3 regions of the Paenibacillus urinalis genome follow, and region 2 is predicted to be linked to each of the others. Evidence: predicted binding sites of a transcription regulator. Region 2 holds the regulator's gene; each other region holds the start of a gene.
What was found. The regulator Rex, encoded in region 2, represses fermentation and respiration genes when NADH is low (regulators of the CRP and FNR family bind a similar motif). The targets are predictions, from matches to a motif close to TTGTGAAATATTTCACAA.

Region 1 (6,573 bases), 1.6 Mb from region 2:
GGGAGATGTATGCTTCCCTTGATGATCTGCTGGGTATGCTGGATGAGGTCCATATTACGGAGCTGAGGGGACCGGAGCTGGACTTCTTCCTTAGTCAATTTCAAGAGAAGTGCAAGGAGATCGGCCATGTGTTCTCGAGAACTTATTATTTAATGGATACAGGAGAGCGGCAGTTTCAATTTCACTACGCAGGAGAATAGAGAAGCGATGAAATACAAAATTGTGCATACCAACACGTTTAAATACGACGCTCCGGTTGATCAGAGCATGAATACAATACGGCTGCGACCACTCGAGGATGAGTGCCAGCAGCTGATATCATATCGCACCGATATCCATCCTTCGGCAATGACGAAGGGGCATGAGGATGTGTGGGGGAATTATGTGGAAGAATTCTTCATTGCTGAGCCCCATACCTCTCTGGAGGTCGTTGCTACCTCCATTGTGACGGTGCAGCGGAGTCCTTTTTTGCAGGATATTCGGTACTCCTCTGAGATGAAGACGTTGTTTGAGTCTCCTTTATATAAAGAGCATTATGGTGCTTATCTGGTGGAGACCGCGTATACCAAGCTTAATATGGAGCAGATTCGAGCTGTTCAGAAGGTAGCGGGGAGCATGAAGGATCCGCTCAGCTATGCATTACAAGTGATGGATTATTTGTACAGCAGCTTCATCTATGATAAAGACTCTACTGACGTAGAAACAACGGCCGAGGCGGCTTTTGAGCACAGTAGAGGGGTCTGTCAGGATTTTTCTCACGTTATGCTGGGAATTCTGCGGGCCAGTGGCATTCCATCACGTTATGTGAGTGGTTATCTGTACGTAGGAGAAGATTCGGCACTGAAGGGAGATGCTGCTTCGCATGCGTGGGTTGAGGTGATGGTGCCTGGCATTGGCTGGGCAGGTCTTGATCCGACGAACAATGTGGAGGCACTATCCAATCATATAAGAGTGGGTACGGGCCGTGATTATGCAGATGTAAGTCCTCTGCAAGGAAAGTATCGGGGCGGAGAGTCTACTCTGGATGTCGGTGTATCTGTACAGCTGCTGGATGCAAACGAACGACATGATTAGCCGCAAGACTGAAGCGAGAGGGAATCGTTTCGTATGGATGCTTCACGGTTAATAAGAGGAGGATATATCAAAGGTACAATAGAGAATAGGTGATAACATGATGAAATGTCATATTTGTGGTAAATCATTAAACGATGTATTGGAGCATGTTGAACATATATTACACGAGTGCAGTCAGATTCAGGCAGATCAAGTGCTGCAAGCAGATCATGAGCAGGAAGCGGGATATGATCCGGCATAGAATAAATATAATGTAGAACCTGCCGAGGGGCAGGTTTTTTTATGGACAGCGATGTTTTAATCGCGAGGTTTAAGCTATACTATCTTTAAAATTTACCAGAATACCTGGGAGGCTCCTAAATGTACAGTTGGTCCGTCTCGGATATCATGTCCTTTTTCACGGAAGAAAATATCATCATGCTGCTTGAACAGTTTCGTTCCTATGGACCGCTGCCCGGAATTCTGATCACATTTCTGAAATCCTTTATCCCGCCGCTGCCAACCCTGCTGATCGTGGGAGCGAACGGGGTTGTGTATGGCTGGGCTGGATTCATCTACTCCTGGATTGGCCTGGTGGGAGGCAGCTTCCTAACTTTTCTGATTATTCGCAGAATTGCGATGACTTCCTACATCCAGCGCTGGGCACAGAAGCCCAAGGTTCAGAAGAGCTTACGCTGGATACAGCGCAATGCGTTCAGCTATGTGTTCCTGCTGGGGATGTTCCCGATGGGACCGTTTGTGCTGGTGAACATGGCAGCAGGCGCAGCTCAGATGCGCCCCGGTCTCTTCCTGCTCGCGGCAGGGCTTGGCAAAGGAATCATGATATTTTATGTGACTTATATTGGTACCAACCTGGAGGAGATTATCCAGCATCCGCTTATTCTGGTTGGCGTCGTCATATTCATCATTTTGACGATTGTGGCAAGCAAAAGGATAGAAGCTTATTACACTGAATCTTCTAATCGGTAATAGGTGTGGAGCGGTCCGCTCTTTCCAAATACCGGATCTTGATCGGGCAAGGGAACTTGCTTGATGTCCTGAAGTACTTTGGGCCGCTCTCCGGATTCGCCTGTATAGGTGTCATATTCGATGCCATCGGGATAACCACCAACCACCTGAAACTCACGGCTTGCTTCAATCCTCTTATGGCCAGTACCGGCAGGAAGAACGATCACATCCCCGGCTGCCGCAGTGACCACGATCCCTTGCTCACCGCCAAGCTGCAGCTTGACCGATCCGCTGATCACACCGAGAACCTCATGTGTGTTGCTGTGATAATGATGATAAGGGAATACACCGCCTGTCCAGGTGTTCTGCCAATTGTGGCTGTTGAATAGGGCTTCCATCTCCTCTTCTCTCCCTCTTAGAACGCTCGGATATAAGAGAACAGGTAAGTTCGGGTGGTTTGGGATGATGCCATCATCCTTGAAACGATAAGCCCGTGTCTTAAATTCGGTATGTGCCATGTGAGTTTTCCTCCTTCTGTTCGCTGTTAAAGCTCATATATGAAACAAGCCATGAACAAGGGATAACCTCTGGTCATGGCTTGCAGGTGCAGTATACGATAACGTTAATGCACTTATTCTAATCCTTTTAGCAGATTAAGACTGCTTCAGATTGTCCTCAGATCGGGGATTCCAGTTCTCGGCTTGAGGCTCCACGTCCTCATGCTTTTTCATTTTGTCTACCTGCTCCTTGGAGTCCTTCTCCTTGTCCAATTGATTGCGTACCTCTTCGCTTGATTGCTGTTTCATCGTGAACGCCTCCTTGTTCATCATGGATATAGTTATTACATACCCGGTCTGTAGAAAGGCAAACATGAAGCTGAGACGGGCCTATCTGATATCGGTAATAAACTTATATAATAGAAGTTACATATGGAATAAAATAACTTAGTAGGATAAAATAGCAGAGATATTAACTGTGGAGGTATCCTATGAAACTCGCAGAAGCACTTATATTACGTTCGGATATACAAACTAAAATACAACAATTAAGATTTCGTCTGGAAGGTGTCGTCAGAGTGCAGGAGGGGGAGCCGCCTGCCGAAGATCCTGCCGAGTTATTTGCTGAACTGGAGGAGAGCTTGAGCCAATATACGAAGCTGGTTCAAGATATCAATCGCACCAACTCTCAAACCCTGCTCGACACGGGCATCAGTATCGCGGATGCGCTTGCACTGCGTGAGAATTATGTGAAGCATCGGGATGTGCTGTATGATGTCATCAGGCAAGCAACCATTCGTCTGGAGCGGACAAGCAGATCCGAGATCAAGTTCGTTACCACGGTTGACCACAAGAAGCTGCAGAAGCAGGTTGACGAACTTGCAAAGGCTCACCGTGTATTAGATACGAAGATCCAGGAGAAGAACTGGACGACAGAGCTGATCACGACAGCGTAATAACGGAAGTGACAGCATGCTTTAAGTAGAGCATCGGTAAGTTGGTAGCCTTCCTGAAGAAAGCGAGCATAAGCCTACCAAGGCAGGCAAGGTCTTGGAACCCATTTGATAAAAAATCGACGAGAGCCGGGGACTCCATTCATCACAAATTATCCCCAGTACAGTGTACATATCACATGTAATTGTTAATGTTATGACCAAATGCTGATTTTTCAGGTAATGGCGAGGGCGGGCCAGGGGACAATACCGAGATGATAAGACGGTTCGTGCGAGAAGGCATGAGCCGTCTTTTTATTTTGGAGGATTTGGGCGAGTTAAAAATTAACATGAGTGAGAATAAAACTTTATGGAAATTTTAAGCGGTATACGTTGATACATATAGTGATCAGCATGCTCTTTGACACCGCATATAGTAGCAAATATGAGAAAAAGTGAATTCATGGATGGAGAACAGGCTATTGCACGTCGTATTGACAAAAAAGGTGTATTTGTTACAATGTTCACAAGGTATTCACAATTGCCAAAATATTTATCTCATGTTCACGTGTAAGAAGTGTAATATTAGGGTATAGGATCCGTTTTTATGACCTGTTCGGTAAGTTTGTTATTGCGATGGAATGATCATATTCGTGTCTGCAATAGATCCATGGAATACATCACACTTCTGCTGTAGAGCTGCCTGAGCCGCCCTTAGTGGCATCGGCTCTTTCTTTGTGTGAAAATTGTTACATTACAATCATGTAGTTCCTTGATCGACTAGATTGCTTAGCAGAAATGTCAGGCGAGCGGGCTTATAACCCAAAGTAAAGGAGGACGTTCTCTTATGTCACAACCGACGCAACAAGAAGTACCTGCTACAGGTGCTCCTCAAGCACAAAATGATGTGCTCGATCAATTGATGAAGCCGGAGGTTCAGGAGTCTCTTACTGTTCTGGTTGAGAACTTGCCTAAACTGGCTGAAATGGTAACTGCAATGACTACAGCTTATGACTTTGCTCAAGGGCTGGCGAAGGACCAAGTATTCGTAAACGACATGAAAGTTGCCTTTGGCGAATTTACTACTCCAGTAGTAGAAAAAGCAAAAGGTGTTGCTTCTGCAGCCATCGAAGCTGGCGATCGCGCTCATGCGGAACAGTCTTCTGTTGGCTTGTTCGGCATGCTCAAAATGCTGAAGGACCCTAACGTACAACATACGCTTCGTTTTGCTCAAGCTTTCTTGAGCATCTTGAACGAGCGTCAGCAAAACAAACAAGACTAAGATTTTTTCATACGAAAGTAAGAACGGAGGATGGATATGTCGAAGCAAATTTTGATCCTGGGCGGCGGCTACGGCGGATTGCTGAGCGCACTTGCAGCGCGTCAATACCTGACTGCTGAAGAAGCAACCATTACGGTTGTGAACCGTTTCCCGACTCACCAAATCATTACAGAATTGCATCGTCTGGCTGCAGGTACAATCAAAGAGAAGGCTGTTGCTCTTCCACTTGAGAAGCTGCTCCGCGGTAAAGACGTGAATCTTAAAATTGATACGGTTGCCGAAATCAAGCCTGACGAGAACAAAGTCACAATGAAGAGCGGAACCATCTATAGCTATGACTACCTCGTTGTCGCTTTGGGTAGTGAAACAGCATTCTTCGGTATTCCAGGACTTCAAGATTACAGCTTTACGCTGAAATCGGTTGAAGAGGCGAACAATATTCGCGCTCACGTGGAAGCTCGTCTGGATGCATACAAGAAAACAGGCGAGAAAAAAGACGCTACCATCGTTATCGGCGGCGGCGGCTTGACAGGTATCGAGCTTGTTGGTGAGTATGCAGACGTGCTTACTGAAGTTTGTAAACAAAAAGGCATCAACCGCAGCGAAGTGGAGCTCTACAGCGTAGAAGCAGGTCCTTCGATTCTGGCAGGATTCCCTCCAGAGCTGGTTGAGCGTGCACAAACAAGCCTTGAGAAACGCGGCGTGAAATTCATCGTTGGCGTAGCGATCACAGAAATGCAAGAGCATACGGTATTCCTGAAAGACGGCAGCTCCATCGAGACAAGCACTCTGATCTGGACTGGCGGCGTTCAAGGTAATGCTGTAGTTGCAAACTGCGGTATTGAAGTGAACCGCGGACGTGCAACGGTAAAAGAAACACTGCACTCTACATCGCATGAGAATGTGTTCATCGCTGGTGACAGCGCAGTTGTTATTCCAAGTGAAGGCGCTCGTCCTTACCCTCCAACAGCACAGCTTGCTTGGCAAATGGGTGAGACGATCGGACATAACCTGGCAGCTACCATCAAGGGCGGTGAGCTTGAAGTCTTCACTCCAGTCTTCTCCGGTACACTGGGAAGCCTTGGACGTAAAGATGCCATCGCAATGCTTGGAGGAAGTCAGACTCGTCTGAAAGGTCTTCCTGCAACACTCATGAAAGAAGCAAGTAACATTCGTTACCTGAAACATATTGAGGGTCTATTCGCTCTGGCGTATTAAGCTCCTCATCTAGAAGGCGTCCCCTTAGGGGCGTCTTTTTTTTGTTTCGGCATAGCTCTAAGTACAGAGGTGCATTACATATAAACATATATTAAGATGAGATGTGTACTACAGAAGAGCCAAACGGGGACAATAGATCAAGAAGTGAACCTTTATATCCATATAAATGGTTGCTATTAGCTGTTCAATTTGGGTAAGTAGATAGGAATACCTTTATATAATCTAAGGGTATGCATAATTGAATGGAAGGGAGCTATTGCATCATGAATGTACTCGTTATTGGAGCGAATGGACAAATAGGAAGACATCTTGTATCTCAGCTGAAAGAGAACCCGGGGCATACTGTTCGTGCTATGGTTCGTAAACAGGAACAGTTAGAGGCACTCGATAAATCAGGGATAGAGGCAGTTCTTGCCGATCTGGAAGGCACAGTAGAGGAGCTGGCGGAAGCCATGAAGGGGAATGATGCTGTTGTCTTCACGGCGGGATCAGGCGGAAGTACAGGGGCAGACAAGACCTTGCTCATTGATCTGGATGGTGCAGTGAAGACGATGGAAGCGGCGGAGAAGGCAGGCATTTCTCGTTACATTATGGTAAGCGCCATCTATGCAGAAGACAGAAC
Region 2 (11,767 bases):
AATTTCCTCGGCAGCAGCACCACCGAGTGCAATCATAATCTGAGCTTCAAGAAAATCCTTCGTATATAAGTACTGCTCTTCCTGCGGATTATGTCGAACATAACCGAGTGCCTGTCCCCGCGGACTGAGTGCTACCTGGCCCACACTGTTCGGTCGAACTGCTTCTGCTGCAATCGCATGTCCGAGCTCATGAATGGCAACCCGCTTCTTCTCGTCTGCATTGGATTCACGGTCTGTCTTCTCACCCATCATCACTTTATCTATAGCCATAGACAGGTTCCGCTGCGTAATAAATTCCAGACTATCCCGCATTGCATAGATTGCAGCCTCATTCATCAAGCTCTCGAGCTGCGCCCCGGAGAAGCCATACGATTCTTCAGCTATTTTGTCCAAGCTTACATCCTCAGCAAGCGGTTTATTTTTGGCATGCAGCTCCAGAATATGCTTGCGCCCTTTCTTATCCGGAAGCTCCACTTGGATATGGCGGTCAAAACGACCCGGACGAAGAAGTGCGCTGTCGAGCATTTCTTTGCGGTTCGTCGCTGCGATAATCAGAATGCGGGGTGCATCAGAGTTGTATATACCGTCCATCTCCGTAAGCAGCTGGTTCAGAGTCTGATCATATTCACGCTGCTGGCCGCCCTCTCTTTTGCCGCCGATGACATCGATCTCATCAATAAAAATAATGGCGTTTTCTTTGTTTTCCTTGGCAGCCCGAGCTCTGGCATCTTTAAATAATTCACGGATACGTCCTGCCCCGACACCAACATACATTTCAACAAACTCACTGCCGGCAGCTGCAATAAATACAGAATTGGTGTAATGTGCAGCCGCCTTCGCCATCAGTGTCTTCCCCGTACCCGGAGGGCCTGTCAGCAAAATACCCTTTAGTGGGCGAATGCCAAACTTCTGAATTTCTTCATGTCTAACCAAAAAGTCCAGCGCTTCACGGAGCTCCTGCTTGGCGCTGTCCTGTCCTCCAATTTCCTCGAAGGTAAGCTTGGCGGGACCAGCCTTCTTGCGCTTCTTCTCACTGCTGGCACCGACCGCGAGTCCGCCGCGTGTCTGCATCAGGAACACCACGCCCCCTGCAAGCAGGGCAATAAGCAGTACTGGAATAATATTAACTCCTATAAAGACCAGAAAAAGAAGTACGACCGGAACGACCCCGATTAAAATCTCCTTCAACCAATTAGGCATTAGGCCACACTCCCATCGTAGCCGGCTGTCTCGGCAGAATAATATACTTGCTTGCTTCTCCATCTGACAGGCTTACATATACGTTCTCATTATCAATATCATAGTCAACCTGGATGCTGCCTTCGCTCATTTCCTTCAGCTTCTCAGGAATTTGCGTGTATTGTCTAGTCTCCATCGCTTCAGCGACGGTAAATAAAGCGCTGGACCAGAAATCATCAAGCGTTTCCGTCGAATGATCCTTAACCTCCAGCTGCATCGTTCTACCGTTCAGAAGCTCCTTGCCATCTGTGCGGATATAATCAACAAGACCTCTTATATTGGTATTCGGTTCGAGATCGAGATTCAAAACAACTTGATTCTGGTTAATATCTAATTGAACATCGTTTACGCCGTCATACTCGGCAACCAACTTTTCGATTGGCTTCTCAAGGGCCACCTGACGGTACACAAACCATCCTCCAAACAGCAGCGTAGCCGTAACCATAACTGTAATTGCTATCCGAATAGGACGTAATTTCAAGTGACAACCTCCTCATCTATTTTACCCACTCTATTCCTATCAAAATGGGATATAGATATAGCATACCATATACAGCGGTCCAAATCTAAACTATGAATTATTTTTCAAAGTTTCCAATCCAAATAACCCCGAAATGGCCAATGGAGACCACTTCAGGGTATTTTTTGAGTGCATTATTCTTTGACCGGAAGCTGAAATCCTTCCTCTAGCTCGGTTCCATCACTGAAACGATAGAAGCGATAGTAGTAACGATCATTCTCTTTATAAAATAACTGCCAGACATACGTCTCATCATAAACTGCCGGCTGCAGTCTGACGATTTCAATTCCAGGCAGCTGTGAGCTGATCTTGGAGCGCATTTCTTCCTCAGACGTTCCTTCTTCAATCTTCTCGCTGTGTACACTCTTTTCATCTGTCTTTGGCTTCTTGTCAGTACCGTACTGTACCCATACCATAATGGGCTCATTATCCGCATTTACACCTTCAATTGTCCAATAAATGGCATCCTCAGACCAGACCGATTTTTGCGTCTTCGTTACTGTAACCAGGTCTTCTTTTTCTTTCGCAATAGCGATTGCAGCTTCTTCTTCTACCCATGTATCCTTCATTACATATTCATAAAATATATAAATGCCTAAGAGCACGAGTATAAAAGCCACAATACTTATGAGGATCCACTTTCTTTTTTTTCTCAAGGCTGAACTCCCTTCTTGCCCCCAGCATCAATCAGCGGGACGTCAGTCCTTCGAAAGCAGCTTGTGCTTCGCGTTTAATCCGTTCTTCATCCAACGTGAGCATCTCACCGTTCTTAACTAATTGCTTACCATCCACCCAGACATGTTGAACATCCTTGCTGCTCGCAGAATAGATGACATGTGATATCAAATCGGTGTAAGGCAGGAAATGAGCTTGATCCAGGTCTATTGCAATGAAATCCGCTTTTTTGCCTGGCGCCAGCACTCCTGTGTCCTTGACGTAGATGGATTTCGCTCCATATTCTGTTCCCATACGAAGTGCTTCAGTAGCAGGTACGGCGGTTGGATCACCGCTGACTCCTTTGTGAATCAATGCAGCTAGACGCATTTCCTCAAACATATCCAAATTATTGTTGCTTGCTGCACCGTCTGTGGCAAGGGACACAACAACCCCTGCTTTTAACAGCTCAGGTACTCGCGCAACACCGCTCGCCAGCTTCAGATTGCTTCCAGGATTATGAGCCACTGCCACATTGTATTTGGCAAGCACCTCTATTTCTTCATCCGTCAAATGCACGGCATGAGCCACGAGAGAAGGTCTAGAGAAGAAGCCGAGCTTCTCCAGATGCGCTACTGGACGCAGTCCATACTCTTTTACATTCTGTTCTACTTCAGCGGCCGTTTCAGACATATGTGTATGCAGCGGCAAGTCCAGCTCATGTGCCGCTTCTACAAACTTCTCAATAAACTCTGGTCCGCAAGTATATGGCGAATGTGGTGACAGCATCGTCGTGATGCGTCCGTCAGCCTGATTATGCCATTCCCGGGCAAAGGTCATTGCTTCCTTCAGCTTGAAAGCACGCAGCTCATCTGAGCCGAAGCCAATCGCTCCCCGCATCAGACTTGCGCGAATGCCCGACTCCTCTGCTACTTTTGCCACCTGATTCATCTGGTCATACATATCAAGAAAGGCGGTAGTGCCGCCTCTCAGCATTTCCAGCACAGATAGCGAGGTTCCCCAGTAGACATCCTCAGCTGTGAACTTTTCCTCCATTGGCCACATTTTTTCTTGAAGCCAGACCTGAAGGGCAAGATCATCGCCATAGCCGCGTAGTAGGGACATTGCGGCATGACCATGCGTATTAATAAGGCCAGGAATAAACAGCTGATGCTTGCCGTCATGAACTGGAATGCCCTCTGTTCCTTCGGGCAGATCTTCGCCTATATATGAAATGCGGTCATCCTCAATCAGCATATAACCGCTGACGATTCGCCATTCAGGATCGCTTACCGCAAATTTGCCGTTCTTGATGAGCCACTTATGACTTGACATCCTCTTCCTCCTCTTTCCCTGCTTCGTTCTCTAGATAATAAGCCAGACTAAGCAGATCTGTAGTGAAGTCCGCTGTATGAATCCGGATATGAGCAGGCGCCTTGATAATAATCGGGGCAAAATTAAGGATCGCTTCGACTCCCGCCTCCACCAGATAGTCCGCCACACGCTGAGCTTCCGAATCCGGAACCGTTATAATGCCGATTCTAATGCTCAGATCTTTCACTGTCTTCACCAGCTCTTCCATAGGCAGAACCGTCAGTGTATTAATCTTGGAGCCAATCTTCGAGGGCTGGGAATCAAATACAGCGACAATCTTCATATTGTCTTTTACATATCGATTATAGTTCGACAAGGCATGACCCAGATTACCGGCACCGACAAGTGCCACATTGATCTGTTGATCCAGCTTCAATATTTGTCTGATCTTATCGATGAGATATGCCACATCATAGCCGATACCCTTGCGTCCAAAATCCCCGAAATAAGCGAGGTCCTTACGAATTTGCGCTGGATTCAAATCCAGTCTGAGACCAAGCTCCTGTGACGATACTGTGGTCACTTCTCTTTTGTACAGCTCTTGTAAATAACGCAGATATACAGGCAGTCTTCTTACAACAGCCTCTGAAATTTTGTCCGACTTCAATTATAATTCCCCCTCACACCTGCAAGCAGTGTCCGTGCTTAATATTACTTCTCTTCATTCGTTATATGTTCCTCTAACCACTCGCTTATACGCGGAACCATCTTGTCCGTTGTCATATGCTCCATTTTAGGACCTGGCAGGGAATATAAAAAGTACTTGCCATAATACGATTCAATCACTCTTGTATCATACACGATAACGATGCCTCGGTCCTTAGCGGTCCGCACCAGTCTTCCAAAACCTTGCTTAAACCGTATAACCGCCTGCGGTACGGAGAGCTTCATAAACGGATTCTTCTTCTCCGCCTGCAGCAGCTCGCTCTTGGCTTCGACAACTGGATGGTTAGGCGGCTGGAAGGGCAAACGTACAATAGCCAAACAGGATAAAGCTTCTCCTGGAATATCGACACCTTCCCAGAAGCTGCTCGTTCCAAGCAGTACAGAAGCTTTGGCCTCCTGGAATCTTCTCGTCAGCTTCGTCCTGCTTCCACTGTCCACCCCTTGTCCAAACACAGAAATATCACTTGAAGCCAAAGCTTCCTTCAGCGGCTCATGTACCTGTCTCAGCATCTTGTAAGAGGTAAACAGGACAAGCATTCTGCCCTTAGTCGCCTGCGCGGCCTCTGACAGAGACTTGACGAGCATACTGACAAAGTGATCATCACCCACACTGCCCTTCACACTTGGAAAATCACGCGGAACTACAAGAAGGGCTTGTTCCCGGTAATTAAAAGGAGATGGAAGCTGTGATGTGAGCAACCTCTGCTGCTCCTGTGCTTCGGTCAATCCGAGCTGATCTATCATAAACTGGAACGATTTATCTACCGATAAAGTAGCAGAGGTTAAAATAACGCTTCGCTTCTTATCAAAGAACATTTCCTTCAGCTGAGGACTTACATCTACAGGAACGGCATACAGCTGAAGCGACTTGCTCTTGAATTGTCCGCTGGCTTCCAGCCAATATACGGTCCCTGCATCATCAAGGCGCATGAAATGTCTTAATTGGTCTTTGAAGCCAGCTAGATCCTTAACAAGCCCTGTTACGTCAGTGATAAGGCTGTCGGCCGTATAGTCATCGAGATCTTCCCTTACTTCACTAAGGACCTTATCTGCCTTCCGAACCAATTCGGATACGGTCACATAGAACTGATTCTCAACCGCAGCGAGCTTATCCCATTTCTTTGGTTTGTTCTGCGGCTTCAGTCTTAGTGTAAACTGTCCTGCTTCTCCAGGGGCAGCATCACTTCGTTCTGGCAGTAAGCTGAACAGCATCTCACTGAGCTGGTCCCAGGCTTCCTTCGCTTCCAGAGCGGATGGGAACAGCTGATCAATGGCAGAGGTCCACTCCACCATTTGCTCATGACTGGACTGCGCTATTTTTTGACGCAGAGCTGGGAATTGACCGTTCCGACTATCTTTAAATAATCGGGTAAGCGCATGAACCACCGTGAAATATTTCATATGCATTCCAAGATGCTTACCGGCGACCTCCTCGAATTGATGCGCCTCATCTATGACGAGATGCTCATAAGCAGGAAGCAATTGGTGACTAGCCTTAACGTCCGTAAACAGCTTGGAATGATTGGTGATGACTACATCAGCAATGCCCGCCTCATGTCTTGCACGATGATAGAAGCATTTCTTAAACCAAGGGCAGCTTCGTCCCAGGCAGGAATCCGAATCGCTTTGTACAGTCTCCCAAAAATCGCCGCCGCGATGACTCAGATTGAGCTCCTCATCATCTCCGGTTTCGGTTTGCGTGAGCCATACAAGCATCTGCGCAGCAGTAAATACGTCCTCCTTCGGAGTTACAAACTCCTTGTTGTTCAGCTTTTGCTCAAATTTACGCAGACACAGGTAATGTCCTCTGCCTTTAAACACAGCTGCTTTGAACGGAAAAGGAACCACCTCCGTGAGGAGCGGAATATCCCGCTCACGAAGCTGCTCCTGAAGATTGATCGTATGTGTGCTTACTGTTACCTTCGTCTCCTGTCTGACACTATGATAAATCGAAGGCAGCAAATAACCGAGTGACTTACCCGTGCCTGTCCCGGCTTCAATTAGTAAATGCTTGTCCTCTTCCATCGCCTTCGTCACTTCTGCGAACATCATATTCTGGGACTCGCGTTCCTCATAATGAGGCAGTGTTTGCTTCAGACGCAGCTGAACCTCATCCATAAATTCCTGAAAAGTTAATTTTTCTAATGGATTGGGTTCATGTTCATCCCTGGGCGGAGCAATCTGTGACCAATCGTCGATCTTTAGAGCGAGCTGCCTATAATAGGTCTGATTGTCCAGATCGTGAATAGGCTCCATTTCTTTTTCTGTAAGAATCCCATCAAAAAACCAGCCCAAATCACTATCTTCCGCAGCAAATAGATCGGTAAGCCGCTGCAAAGTGATCAATGGCAGGCTCTTAAGCTCCTCAAGACTCTTCAAGAAAATATGCGCTGTTGCCATCGCATCACTATCCGCCTGATGAGGACGGTCATGGGTGAATCCAAATTCGCTTGCTACATATCCCAGCTGATAGGAGGATAAGGAAGGAAAGCAAATTCTGAGGAAATCCATGGTATCCAAAATCCGGCCTGTAAATGGCAAGTACCCGCATCTGTCAAGCGCATTTTGTAAAAAGTGAAAATCAAAGCTTACATTATGTCCTACGAGTACGACATCATCCAGCAATGGAACGAGCTCCATCATCATTTCCTCAAGCTCAGGAGCATCCTTCACATCATCGTCCGTAATTCCCGTCAACCCCGTTATAAAAGGAGGAATGGGAACGCCGGGATTCACATAGGAGCTGAATGTGTCTTTAATTGTATAATCATGATCTATGATGGCAAGTCCAACCTGGATAATTTCACCAAGCGACTGAGTACCTGTTGTTTCAAAATCAAGCACAGCAAATTTCATGATGAGTAAACGTTCCCTTCTACAGTCTCTTTAGTAGCATAGCAAAAAAAAAGACTTTTGAACATGAAACAGACAAAAAGACGATGTCTTGTCAGGACATCGCCTTTTGCGATTGCGCTGTTTCAGTAGTACCTAGGAGAGGGCAAGCAGCTGTGTTCCGTACTGGAGCACGGCATTTTTGGAACGGCATGCTTCCAGATTGTAGAGCGGCTCCGGCAGGGAGGGATCATGTTCCAAAGCAAGGGCAAAGCAGGACTGGGCCTGCTTGAGCTCCATTTGCTTGGCATGAACACAACCAAGTGCATTGTATGCCATGGCCTTCATTCTAGGCTGTTCACAGCTTAGAATGATCCGATTCAGCTCCGCAGATGCGGTATGCATTTGTTCCAGGTGGAGATAGCACATAGCCAGGTACAGCCTCGACAACAGGCTATCCGGATATACTTCCACCACTTTGCCAAACTCCTCGGCAGCATGCTGATACATAAGCAGTTTAAAATAACCAAGTCCTTTAACAAAGGCATGAAGTTCCAGCTCCGGAATGGAAGTGAAAGGATCCGTACCTCGGAAAATCCCACTTTCGCGAATTTTGGCCATTTTCTCTTCAAATGACATCCATTCGTCGATAATGCCGTCGCTCATTTTCTTAAGCAGGTTCCATCGCTGGAGCATTTCCTGTTTCTTCTCGACGGGTGCGGCGGTGTAGTAAGTGGCAATCTCATCAAGCGATTGATTCATTTCCGCAAATAGATGTTGAAACATGGCATGCATCCCACCCTTAGCAAAATGGATTAGTGCAGTAACCTAATCACATTTTTTGCGCTTTGGGCACTTTTCATTCTTCATTCCATGGATTACAAAATCGTTGCGTGAACTTCCTCATGCATGGTTTGAACCGGCTTATTCTCCCCGTCCACAAATACAACCGTCGGCTTATGCTGAACCGCTTCTTCATTCGTCATCAACGCATAAGCAATAATAATTACCGTATCTCCAGGCTGAACCAGCCGTGCAGCAGCGCCATTGAGACAAATTGTACCTGTTCCGCGCGGCCCAGGAATGACATAAGTCTCAAGTCTGGCTCCATTGTTGTTATTCACAATTTGAACCTTTTCATTCTCCAGAATATCTGCAGCTTCCATCAAGTTACGATCAATGGTAATGCTGCCTACGTAATTCAAGTTGGCTTCCGTTACCGTTGCACGGTGAATTTTAGATTTCATCAATGTTCTAAACACGGGAGAGCACCTCCGTTTTCTGCAGCCGATGATTATCGATCAGCCTTGTTTTTCCGAATTTAACAGCCAGCGCAATAATTACATCATCCGGCTCTGTAATCTGCACACGATCTTCAATCGGCTCAAGTCCTGGGAAAGTTAAAATGTCCACATAATCAATAACAGCCGTTTCGGACGTGTTGATCTCATCTATAATAAGCTTGCGAATCTGACCCACAGTCGCATCTTCCTGCTGCTCCGTCTTCCATTGAGCCAGCTTGAGTGAACGGGACAAAGCAAGTGCTTCCTTGCGCTCCTTAGAGCTCAGATACACGTTACGTGAGCTGAGGGCAAGCCCATCTGCTTCGCGGACAATCGGGCAAGGCACAATATTGATCGGCATATTCAGGTCTAATACCATCTGCGACAGAACAGCCACTTGCTGTGCATCCTTCATTCCAAAATATGCGTTGTCCGGCTGAACCATATTGAACAGCTTCGCGACCACGGTCGTTACACCATCAAAGTGACCAGGGCGCGATGCGCCGCACAGGCGGTCTGTAATATCAGCCACTCTAATCTTGGTCTTGGTCGGATGAGGATACATGACTTCTACAGTCGGAATAAATACGATGTCTATTCCTTCTTTGTCAGCAATCCCCAGATCCCGCTGTTCATCCCGTGGATACGTTTCAAAGTCTTCATTCGGACCAAACTGAATAGGATTCACGAAGATGCTCAGAACAACGATGTCATTGTTCTTTCTGGCTTCACGCATCAAGCTTGCATGTCCTTCATGCAGGAATCCCATTGTTGGTACGAGTCCAACTGCCGGTTCTTTTCCAAGAACATTCTTTTTCATGGAGGCTATTTGTGCTCGCAGTTCTTCAATATTCCGAACTGTTATCATGATCTGTTCTCCACCTTTGCTTTACTGCTTCCATATAAGGAGTCAACTACGCCATCTTCAGCAGTGAATACATGCTCCTCAGCAGGAAAAGATTTATTTTTGACATCCTGTACATAATTACCGATGCTATCACGAATAATGGTACCTACATCTGCATAAGTCTTCACGAATCTTTTAGGCATATATGGAGATGCATATTGAAGAACATCGTGGAAGACGAGCACTTGACCATCCGTACCACGTCCAGCTCCAATTCCAATCGTTGGAATCGACAGTTCATTGGAAATGGCTTCGGCCACCGCCTCGGTAACCAGCTCCAGTACGATGGCAAATGCCCCGGCTTCTTCAAGTGCCTTTGCATCCTCAAGCAGTCGTTTGGCATCTGCAGCATCCTTCCCCTGCACTCGGAAACCGCCAATTTGATTCACGGACTGAGGTGTCAGTCCAATGTGTCCAAGCACAGGTACGCCCGCCTTCACAACAGCCCTCACCGTGTCTGCTATTTCAGCACCGCCTTCAAGCTTCACCGCATGGGCATGGCCTTCCTGCATGATGCGGCGCACACCTTTCAGGCTCTCATCTATACCGCCGTGATACGTCATAAATGGCATATCGGTTACGATAAACGTGCTCTGTGCACCTCTTGCAACGGCACGGGAGTGATATACCATATCATCAATCGTAACCGGGATGGTGGAATTATATCCGAGTACTGCATTTCCAAGAGAATCCCCTACCAGGATAATATCTACGCCAGCTTCTTCAGCCAGCACAGCAGAAGGATAATCATATGCAGTGAGCATCGTAATCGGATCTTTATTTTCTTTCATTTTCTTCATTTTCACAATATTAAGCGGTTTTTTAGTTGCTGCCATACAAGTGGCTCCCTTCTGTTCTGAAAATACCGTAAGTTTTGATGCCATGTCTAAAAATCTGTGATCCTACGGATGTGCTTCAGCCGATCTAACGGGGATGGCGTCTACTCCAGACGCACAAAAAAACCTTTTAGTATCAAACTAAAAAGGTCCCATAAGTCAAAAAAGAGTCACTTGCGATCGTCCCTTCTGTCTCGGTCCTCTTCGGCTCAGAGCAGAATCCAACAACTTGGCATACGATTTAATTGTTTAAAACTCAGGATAACTAACTAACGAGTGCAGTTCGATGATTGATCAATACCGCCTCACCAAGAAAGTATACCAAAAATAAAGTAATTGTCTACTTATAAAAAGTTAAAAAATTGGTTCTCTCTAATTGAATAACCCGAATCGTGCTTTAGCTAATCCATCTCAAAAAGGACACAGCAGCAAGCTAAACGCTTACTGCTGTTTAATAATTTCAACCTCACCGGAATATACTACTCTCTCCTCACCGCTGGGTGCAGCAATAACCAGTCCTCCGCTCGGATCAAGCCGTTTCGCGACTCCTTGTATGGTCTCCGTCAAAGTCTCAGTCCGCACCGCTTGACCGATCGATACAGAATGCTCTTCCCATTCCACTTGAATAGGGTTGAACCCTTCATTGGTATAACGATCGTAGAGAAGCTCCATTTCATTCAGAATTTCTGCAATGAGCAGCGCTCGGTTTATAGTATGTCCTGTTTCCAGCTTGAGCGATGTGGCAATCTCCGTTAATTCCTCTGGATAATCTTCTGCGGAGAGATTGACGTCGATCCCAATTCCCGCAATACAGTATTTTACTTTGTTATCCTCAGTCGCCGATTCCAGTAGAATCCCGCATACCTTCTTCCCGTGAATCAAAATATCGTTAGGCCACTTGATCGCTGCTTCCGCTCCTGTCACGCGGCGAATAGCCTTGCAGACAGCAACTCCAGTCAGAAGTGTAAGCTGAGGCATATATCGGATAGGAAGCTCCGGCCGAAGCACGAGACTCATCCAGATACCTTTGCCTGAAGGAGAGAACCACTTTCTACCGAGCCTGCCTCGTCCGGAAGTCTGCTGCTCAGCAATGAACAGGGACCCTTCCTCCGTTCCGTTCTCCGCTTGGGTCATGGCATCCACTTGTGTCGAAGCGGTGGAATCCATAATATGGATCTTCCTGCCTAATATTTTGGTGTTTAGATTCACGTCAATATCAGCCTCTATATAAAAATCCGGAATAAATGTCATTCGATACCCCTTCCGAGATACCGCCTCAAATTCATAGCCCATGTCTCTCAATTGGTTGATCTGTTTCCAGACCGCTGTTCTGCTGATTTTCAGTCTTTTGCTAATTTCCTCACCCGAAATAAAGGTTTGGGAGGAATGTATAAATAAATCAAGCAGCAACTTATTTTTCATCCGATATCACCTTCTTTGTTGCCTCAAGCAATAT
Region 3 (6,573 bases), 910 kb from region 2:
TCATATCCAGCTTCTTCGGCATCGGGGGAGGCTCTGTCATGGTACCGACGATGGTCATGCTGCTCTCGTTCCCAGCACATATCGCTGCCGCCACTTCCAGCTTATCGATCCTGATCTCTGCAACGTCAGGAAGTATTGCGCACCTAGCCTTAGGACATATCGATTTCATGAAACTATTGTGGCTGGCCGCAGGTTCTCTCATCGGCAGTCAGCTTGGAGCAAGAATTGCATCGAAGCTGCCAGGAGGAGTCATTCTGCGCTTCCTGTCCATTGCACTGATCTTCGTAGCGATACGGTTAATGTTCAAGAGCTAACTACTGGGTAGCTAAGTTAAACACAAAAATATAGGTTGGAATGCTCCAACCTATATATTTAAAACATCATGTTTTGAAGGAAAATCACTCATTTTAGTACCTGCTGTATTCGATCTCACAAGCATCATTTCTTAATTGCTCTATAATTGTTAAATATGTAAGAGTTGATCTCGTCTGACTTGTTATCATGATCTACCATCTCAAGCTCCGATTCAATTTGTGCATTTCTATGTATCGCTAATTGACCGATCATTAAGGACTTGAGTGTCTGTTTCGCAGATTTCGTAACTTCTTGCAGTTCAGCTAGATAGAGTGGCTGCTCTCCGCTATGCTTGATATGCTGAACAACGGCTTGAAGCTGCAGATCCTCTCCAAGATGAAGGGTAACCCGATCATTTCTTTGAAGTCCAAGAACGGATCCTGCGGCAAACAAGATCTCGCTCATGCTCAAATTTTTCACTTCACCTATAGAGTCAGTTTCATTGCTCAGCGATCCAGCATCTGCTGACTTAAGTTCTCTTTCAATAATACAAGTTAGCTGATGTACCGGCAGCAGTACTTCTTTGCGACGCTGGAAGAATCTTTTCTGAACCGGCGGAGGAAGAATACATAATATATGTTTTCGATAAAGGCCGATAGGATAGGTATCAAAGGTAATCAATCCTTCTGCATAAATGGTGATGCCTATGGATTCCCCGAGAGAGATCCTCTTGTTCTCATTTAGTGCAATTTCAAACACATCTCCATCAATATATGTAATACGTCCTCCGAATGTATGATCCCGCGTCCGAATCATCACCATACTCTCCAATAGAACAAACTCACTGATCTTGTCTATTAACATTGTTTACCCATCCTCTCGCGATCAGGACATAAAAAAGCACACATTTACCAATTAGGTGAAATGCATGCTCCTCATTGATTCTATATATATCGGCATTTTGAATCCATTCGTGAAATAATTCTAAATTTAAGTCCCGCAAAAGGTTTGATAAGCACAATCCTTCGGAGGCAGTATGGCATATTCCTCTTGTTCCTTGGAATAGGCATACGGATCAGCTAGAACCTCCAATAACTGCTCCATCACGGACAGATCTTCATCCTCTACGGCGGCTTCCAGCGCTTCCTCTACTCTATGGTTCCGAGGGATTACGGCAGGATTATTTCTCTTCATTAATGCTTGAGTCTCATTCTTGCTCTCTTCTTGCCGCTCTAGACGCTTCTGCCATTTGGAATGCCATTCCTTATACTCTTGCGTATCAAACATGACTTGACCAGCCAGTTGATTCAAAGTCAATGCACGGAAGGTATTCGTATAATCCGCCTGATGCTCTTGCATCATTTCCAGCAGTTCAGCTATTAAAGCCTCATCTTCTGGTTCTTCATTAAATATACCGAGCTTAGATCGTAGACCCGACAACCAGTTCTGATGAAATAAGCTGAAATATTCCGATAATGTCTCTTCGGCCATCTTCACGGCTGCAGCTTCATCCTCGTGCAGGAGGGGGAGCAGCGTTTCAGCAAAACGTGCCAAGTTCCAAGCTCCGATCTGAGGCTGATTGCCATATGCATAGCGGCCCTCTCGATCGATGGAGCTGAATACGGTTGCCGTGTCATATGTATCCATAAAGGCACACGGACCGTAATCGATCGTAATTCCGCTCAGGGCCATATTGTCCGTATTCATAACCCCGTGAATAAAGCCGACCAACTGCCATTTGGCGATGAGTGATGCTTGTTGTTCCACCACTTTCTTCAGGAGATTCAAATATCGTCCTTCATCCTGCTCTACATCAGCATAATGCCTAATTAAAGTATAATCAGCCAGTGCTCGCAGATCCTCTATACTCCCCCAATTTCTCACAAATTGGAAGGTTCCGACACGAAGATGACTATCTGCAACACGGGTGAGTACTGCGCCAGGCAGCACGCTCTCACGATACACAGGTTCACCGGTTGCGACAACGCCAAGACTGCGTGTTGTGGCTATTCCAAGCCCGTGCATAGCTTCACTAATAATGTATTCTCGCAGCATCGGTCCGAGCGCCGCTCTGCCATCACCGCCTCTGGAGAAGGGCGTTCTTCCCGCTCCTTTTAGCTGAATGTCTAAACGCTCACCGTCTGGTGTCAATTGTTCTCCTAACAGAATGGCTCGGCCGTCCCCAAGCATGTTGAAGTGCCCGAATTGATGTCCAGCATACGCCTGAGCGATGGGTAAAGCTCCCTCGGGGAGGATATTGCCTGCGAGAATGGCTGCGCCTTCCTCACTGTTTAACAAATCTGGATTTAACCCCAGTGACTTCGCCAGCGGTTTGTTTAATATAACAATGCTTGGAGCTTTAACTTTAGAAGGTTCTGTAGGTTTATATAGCAGATTCGGCAGTCGGGAATAGCTCTGATCAAAGTTCCAGCCTGCATCCTTGCTTGCATTCATATTTGTCATCTTGTCACCTATATTCTCATCAAAATGAAAACACCACTTCTGTATTGTTTACGGCAAAGTCAAACTTATCCGCAAGTGCATCTCGCATTGAACTGTATCAAAGCTCAAATGCTTACTCCTAAGTTTACCAAAAAACATGCAGAAAGTCCTTTAGATCCAAAAGTGTTATTTTACATTTTAAATTCAGAAAGAAACCCGTTAGATATTGAAACCATATTGTTCATCCGGGATTTTGGTAAGGACGACATACAAGCTAGAGTAGGACTCTGCACCGTTTTGAAATGACAGCATCTCTTCTCCATCGATGTGGATCACATCACCCGATTTTACCAACACGTCAGCTCCATCACTTGTGATGACACCTTCTCCATTCAGCACCAAAATGTAGACGTTCGCATTCGGATGCCGATGAGCTGGCAGCTCTGCACCAGGACTGAAGTTCAGTAAGAAGATAACATTTTCTTTCTCCTTGTTAATGATCCGTTTTGTAAATTTATGCTCCTGATATTCTTGATATTGCTTCAGGTTTGTTCTAATCAACTTCGCCACACTCCTCATAATTAAGATAAGATCCGCTTTGATCCTGTAAGCTCTTGAATTGGTTTAATATTTTGCGTGAATTCGAGCGTTCCCAGATAGGTACCTTCTTCATCCCTTACTGCGAAATATCGAATATATACAAATTTGTCTTTGACCGGTATCCAGAAATCTTCAACATCCTTATTCCCTGCTTTGAAATCATCCAATAGTTGGTTCACTACATGCACACTTTGCGGGGGATGGCAATTTTGAACCGTTCGGCCGATCACTGCTTTGGTGCGCGCAAAAATCCGTTCTTTACCGTGTGAGAAATATCGGACGATATCATTCTCATCAATAAAAGTCAGATCCACAGGCAGATGATTCATCAGTGCTTCCATCTGTTTTACGGATAACACACCTGTACTCATTCGAACATAACCTTCTTGTAACGTCTCATGCTCGCCTTCCATGCTTGCTGCTCCGGGTTCAGTCGCCCTTTCAGGAATCCACTTACGATCTGGTACAATCAGGCAATAACCGATTTCATCACTTTGTGCTGCGATCTGAAGCCATTCATCCTCTGTTAATTTGTCTAAGGCCATCGGCAGTAATATATGTTCTTCCTTATAGATCATCTCGGTAACTTCTTTCATGACTCGTTCGGCGAGACCTAAGAACATCTCCGTATTGCCATCGAAATCTGTTAATTTGGCTTTGAGTTCTTTAATCCCAATTCGAATGCCATCATCAACAGCCCACATCACCTTAGTGGGTCCGTATATCGCATATTTCTCTAAAAAAGGAAAGAGCAAATTCTCTTTCCGGCTGTAATGCTTGTCGACATCATACAGGAGACTAAGATCCTCTAGCAATTTGAGACGATTGCTTTCATACTGATCTTTGAGAAAATGATCCAGATGCAGCGCAATATTAAAATTAACCAGCTGATCGATTTCTCGATTTTCCATTTTGAAGGTATGCACGGGATGCCCTGGCTGCTCCTCTGGAGAGCTAGGTCTGTGAATATCTTGGATTGAACCTTTAAATACGGCGGCATGTACACTGCATAAACGTTGTACTTCGCTGACCGGAATGCCTTCCTCCTCCATGAGCACCCGCTCAAGCTCTGATATTTCACTAACTGAAATTTCTCCAACAGCCGAATTAAATCTTGCCTTTACCTCCTCGGCACTCTTCCCATGATGCAGATCCAAAATGATTTCTCTCAGCATACTTATCCGCTTAGAATGGCCGACAGCTTCTTTGATCTCACGATTGTTAATCAATTCACTCATATCTCTCACTCCTATACAAGTTTCCTAATGAATCTAATCTCAAATTATCATTAGCCAAGATGATTCCTTGTGATTACAATCACAAGGAATGAGGCATCATTTTGAATAATAAAAAAAGAGCCGGCGTTTATTCGCCGACCCTGCTGTTAAGTTCTATACAGCTTCGTTCTTGTATTTCTAATTTAATTGTTCCGATTAATAATGTAGTCGAGCAAATGCTTCAGAAAATCTGTCTTCTTCGGCATCTCATTAAGAGCTTCAATAGCGTTGCAATAATGGTCCCACATCATCTTGCTGGCACCTTCCTTACCTAGCACAGTGACAAAGGTGGAGTTATTATTCTCAACATCCTGTTGGATCGGCTTTCCTAGTGCCTCTACATCCCCTTCGACGTCAAGCAGATCATCCTTAATCTGAAAGGCAATACCTGCATGGTAAGCGTATTTTTTGAGCAGATTCACTTCAGCTTCATTCGCCTTAGCAAGAATTGCCGGCATCACCAAGGAGGCTTCAAATCCAATCCCTGTTTTGTAGAAACAGATCATATCAAGCTCCGCAAGTGTCAGCGGCTTCCCCTTGGAATTCAAGTCCATCGCTTGCCCCATACAGATTTCCCCTGCCTTTTGGGAGGAGTACTGAATCAGGGAGAGCACCGAAGCTGGATCGAATTGATGCAGGGAGGTTTGCTCCTCTGTGGCTTTTTGAATTAGGAACAGACCGGTTAACTCTGCTGTAGCGCTGCTGTGCACCTCATGCAGTGTAGCCCGCCCTCTGCGGGTAGCCGCATTATCCTGTGATGGAAGATCGTCGAAGATCAAGGAAGCCGTATGCATATACTCCAGCGATCGAAGGAGCGGGACAAGGGAAGGATACTCCAGACCATATTCATTAACACCCATAACCCAGGCTAGCAGCGGGCGCAGACGCTTGCCTCCTCCTTCAAGACTGTAGTTGGCAGCATCGATGAGCGGCTCCTTCATCGGAGAGATGTGTTCAGGCTTCGTGATCTCAAGCACACGATTAATTTCGTTCTGAGCTGAGTTTAGCGTCTCTAGAAACTTTTCTTTCTCGGATTGATCATGCTTCATCACGCTCAGCATCTCATCTCGCAGCAATTTGTCGAAGAAGTCAACGTCTTCTGCTTTGTCCACCATGTACTGAATGAGCTGGTTAAACTCCGGATGCCCGGAAGAAAAAATCTGCATGATTTCATTGTATTTTTGTTGACCGACACGCTTCTTGCAGCGCTTCAAACCATTAATGGCCCGATCTAATATCACTTCTCTCGTCTTCGGATCAGACTTGTATACATTGTGAATCAGGTTCGAGATCACCGCCCAGTATAACTCAAAAGGGTTAACCAAATCTGTTCTATGATCCCGGTGTGTTAGATAGTACGTATATGGCGTAACCGCTCCATCCTCTAAGTCTTCGAACATATCCGCGAAATCATCCGCCAGCTGATTGTAGATCCCATAGTAAAAGGTTCGATAATCAAATCCTTCATCCTCAGGAGCACTGATGACGGAACGAACAATGAGCCGGGACGAGGAAGATTTGAGAATGACAGGTAGGTACAGCTCTTCATTGGTGTAGCTTGTGTACTCAAGGCTTTTTACACGGTCAATGTCCTGAGACTCAAAGAACACATAGGATTGCTCAAAAAAAGTATTTATCGACTCAGGCCGTTGATAATTTTTAATATAATCAAATGCTTCCTTAAGCTCAGAATGAATAAATTCAATGAGTTTTGCATTAGCTCCTGACCATTCTTGTATATGTAGTGCAGGGACTTTTCCTGTAAGCAGTGCCGTTCGAATAAAATGAGCGTACCTCTCCTTCTCCTGTATGCTTAACGTCTCGGAATCGAGCAGATCGTCAATGTAAGGATAAGTCAGGCCATAGGAATATCCGAGTCTTAATGCTTCATCAATTCTCCTTGCCCGTTCTGCAGGCAGTGTATCGCCCTCCATATCATCCAGAACGTGCATCACAACGC

Region 1: PUW25_RS24270 (DUF1641 domain-containing protein) is a predicted target of Rex. The motif match lies at 4,189-4,206, and genes of this name have one in related genera.
Region 3: PUW25_RS12505 (DUF438 domain-containing protein) is a predicted target of Rex. The motif match lies at 4,642-4,659, and genes of this name have one in related genera.

Annotation. Positions count from the first base shown of each region.
Region 1 is NZ_CP118108.1:5,229,286-5,235,858, reverse strand. It holds gene PUW25_RS24305 (alpha-E domain-containing protein) at 1-200, shown strand, start outside; gene PUW25_RS24300 (transglutaminase family protein) at 208-1,074, shown strand; gene PUW25_RS24295 (hypothetical protein) at 1,172-1,315, shown strand; gene PUW25_RS24290 (TVP38/TMEM64 family protein) at 1,435-2,043, shown strand; gene PUW25_RS24285 (cupin domain-containing protein) at 2,019-2,540, opposite strand; gene PUW25_RS24280 (hypothetical protein) at 2,676-2,828, opposite strand; gene PUW25_RS24275 (DIP1984 family protein) at 3,011-3,475, shown strand; gene PUW25_RS24270 (DUF1641 domain-containing protein) at 4,299-4,733, shown strand; gene PUW25_RS24265 (NAD(P)/FAD-dependent oxidoreductase) at 4,770-5,951, shown strand; gene PUW25_RS24260 (SDR family oxidoreductase) at 6,215-6,573, shown strand, end outside.
Region 2 is NZ_CP118108.1:3,633,434-3,645,200, forward strand. It holds gene PUW25_RS16680 (AAA family ATPase) at 1-1,200, opposite strand, end outside; gene PUW25_RS16685 (hypothetical protein) at 1,193-1,720, opposite strand; gene PUW25_RS16690 (cell wall elongation regulator TseB-like domain-containing protein) at 1,894-2,415, opposite strand; gene PUW25_RS16695 (amidohydrolase) at 2,447-3,748, opposite strand; gene PUW25_RS16700 (redox-sensing transcriptional repressor Rex) at 3,735-4,394, opposite strand; gene dinG (ATP-dependent DNA helicase DinG) at 4,439-7,309, opposite strand; gene PUW25_RS16710 (hypothetical protein) at 7,442-8,071, opposite strand; gene panD (aspartate 1-decarboxylase) at 8,164-8,547, opposite strand; gene panC (pantoate--beta-alanine ligase) at 8,540-9,436, opposite strand; gene panB (3-methyl-2-oxobutanoate hydroxymethyltransferase) at 9,433-10,311, opposite strand; gene PUW25_RS16730 (biotin--[acetyl-CoA-carboxylase] ligase) at 10,753-11,733, opposite strand; gene PUW25_RS16735 (CCA tRNA nucleotidyltransferase) at 11,723-11,767, opposite strand, start outside.
Region 3 is NZ_CP118108.1:2,723,953-2,730,525, reverse strand. It holds gene PUW25_RS12525 (sulfite exporter TauE/SafE family protein) at 1-314, shown strand, start outside; gene PUW25_RS12520 (hypothetical protein) at 439-1,158, opposite strand; gene PUW25_RS12515 (protein adenylyltransferase SelO) at 1,285-2,757, opposite strand; gene PUW25_RS12510 (cupin domain-containing protein) at 2,956-3,306, opposite strand; gene PUW25_RS12505 (DUF438 domain-containing protein) at 3,318-4,574, opposite strand; gene PUW25_RS12500 (polyprenyl synthetase family protein) at 4,757-6,573, opposite strand, start outside.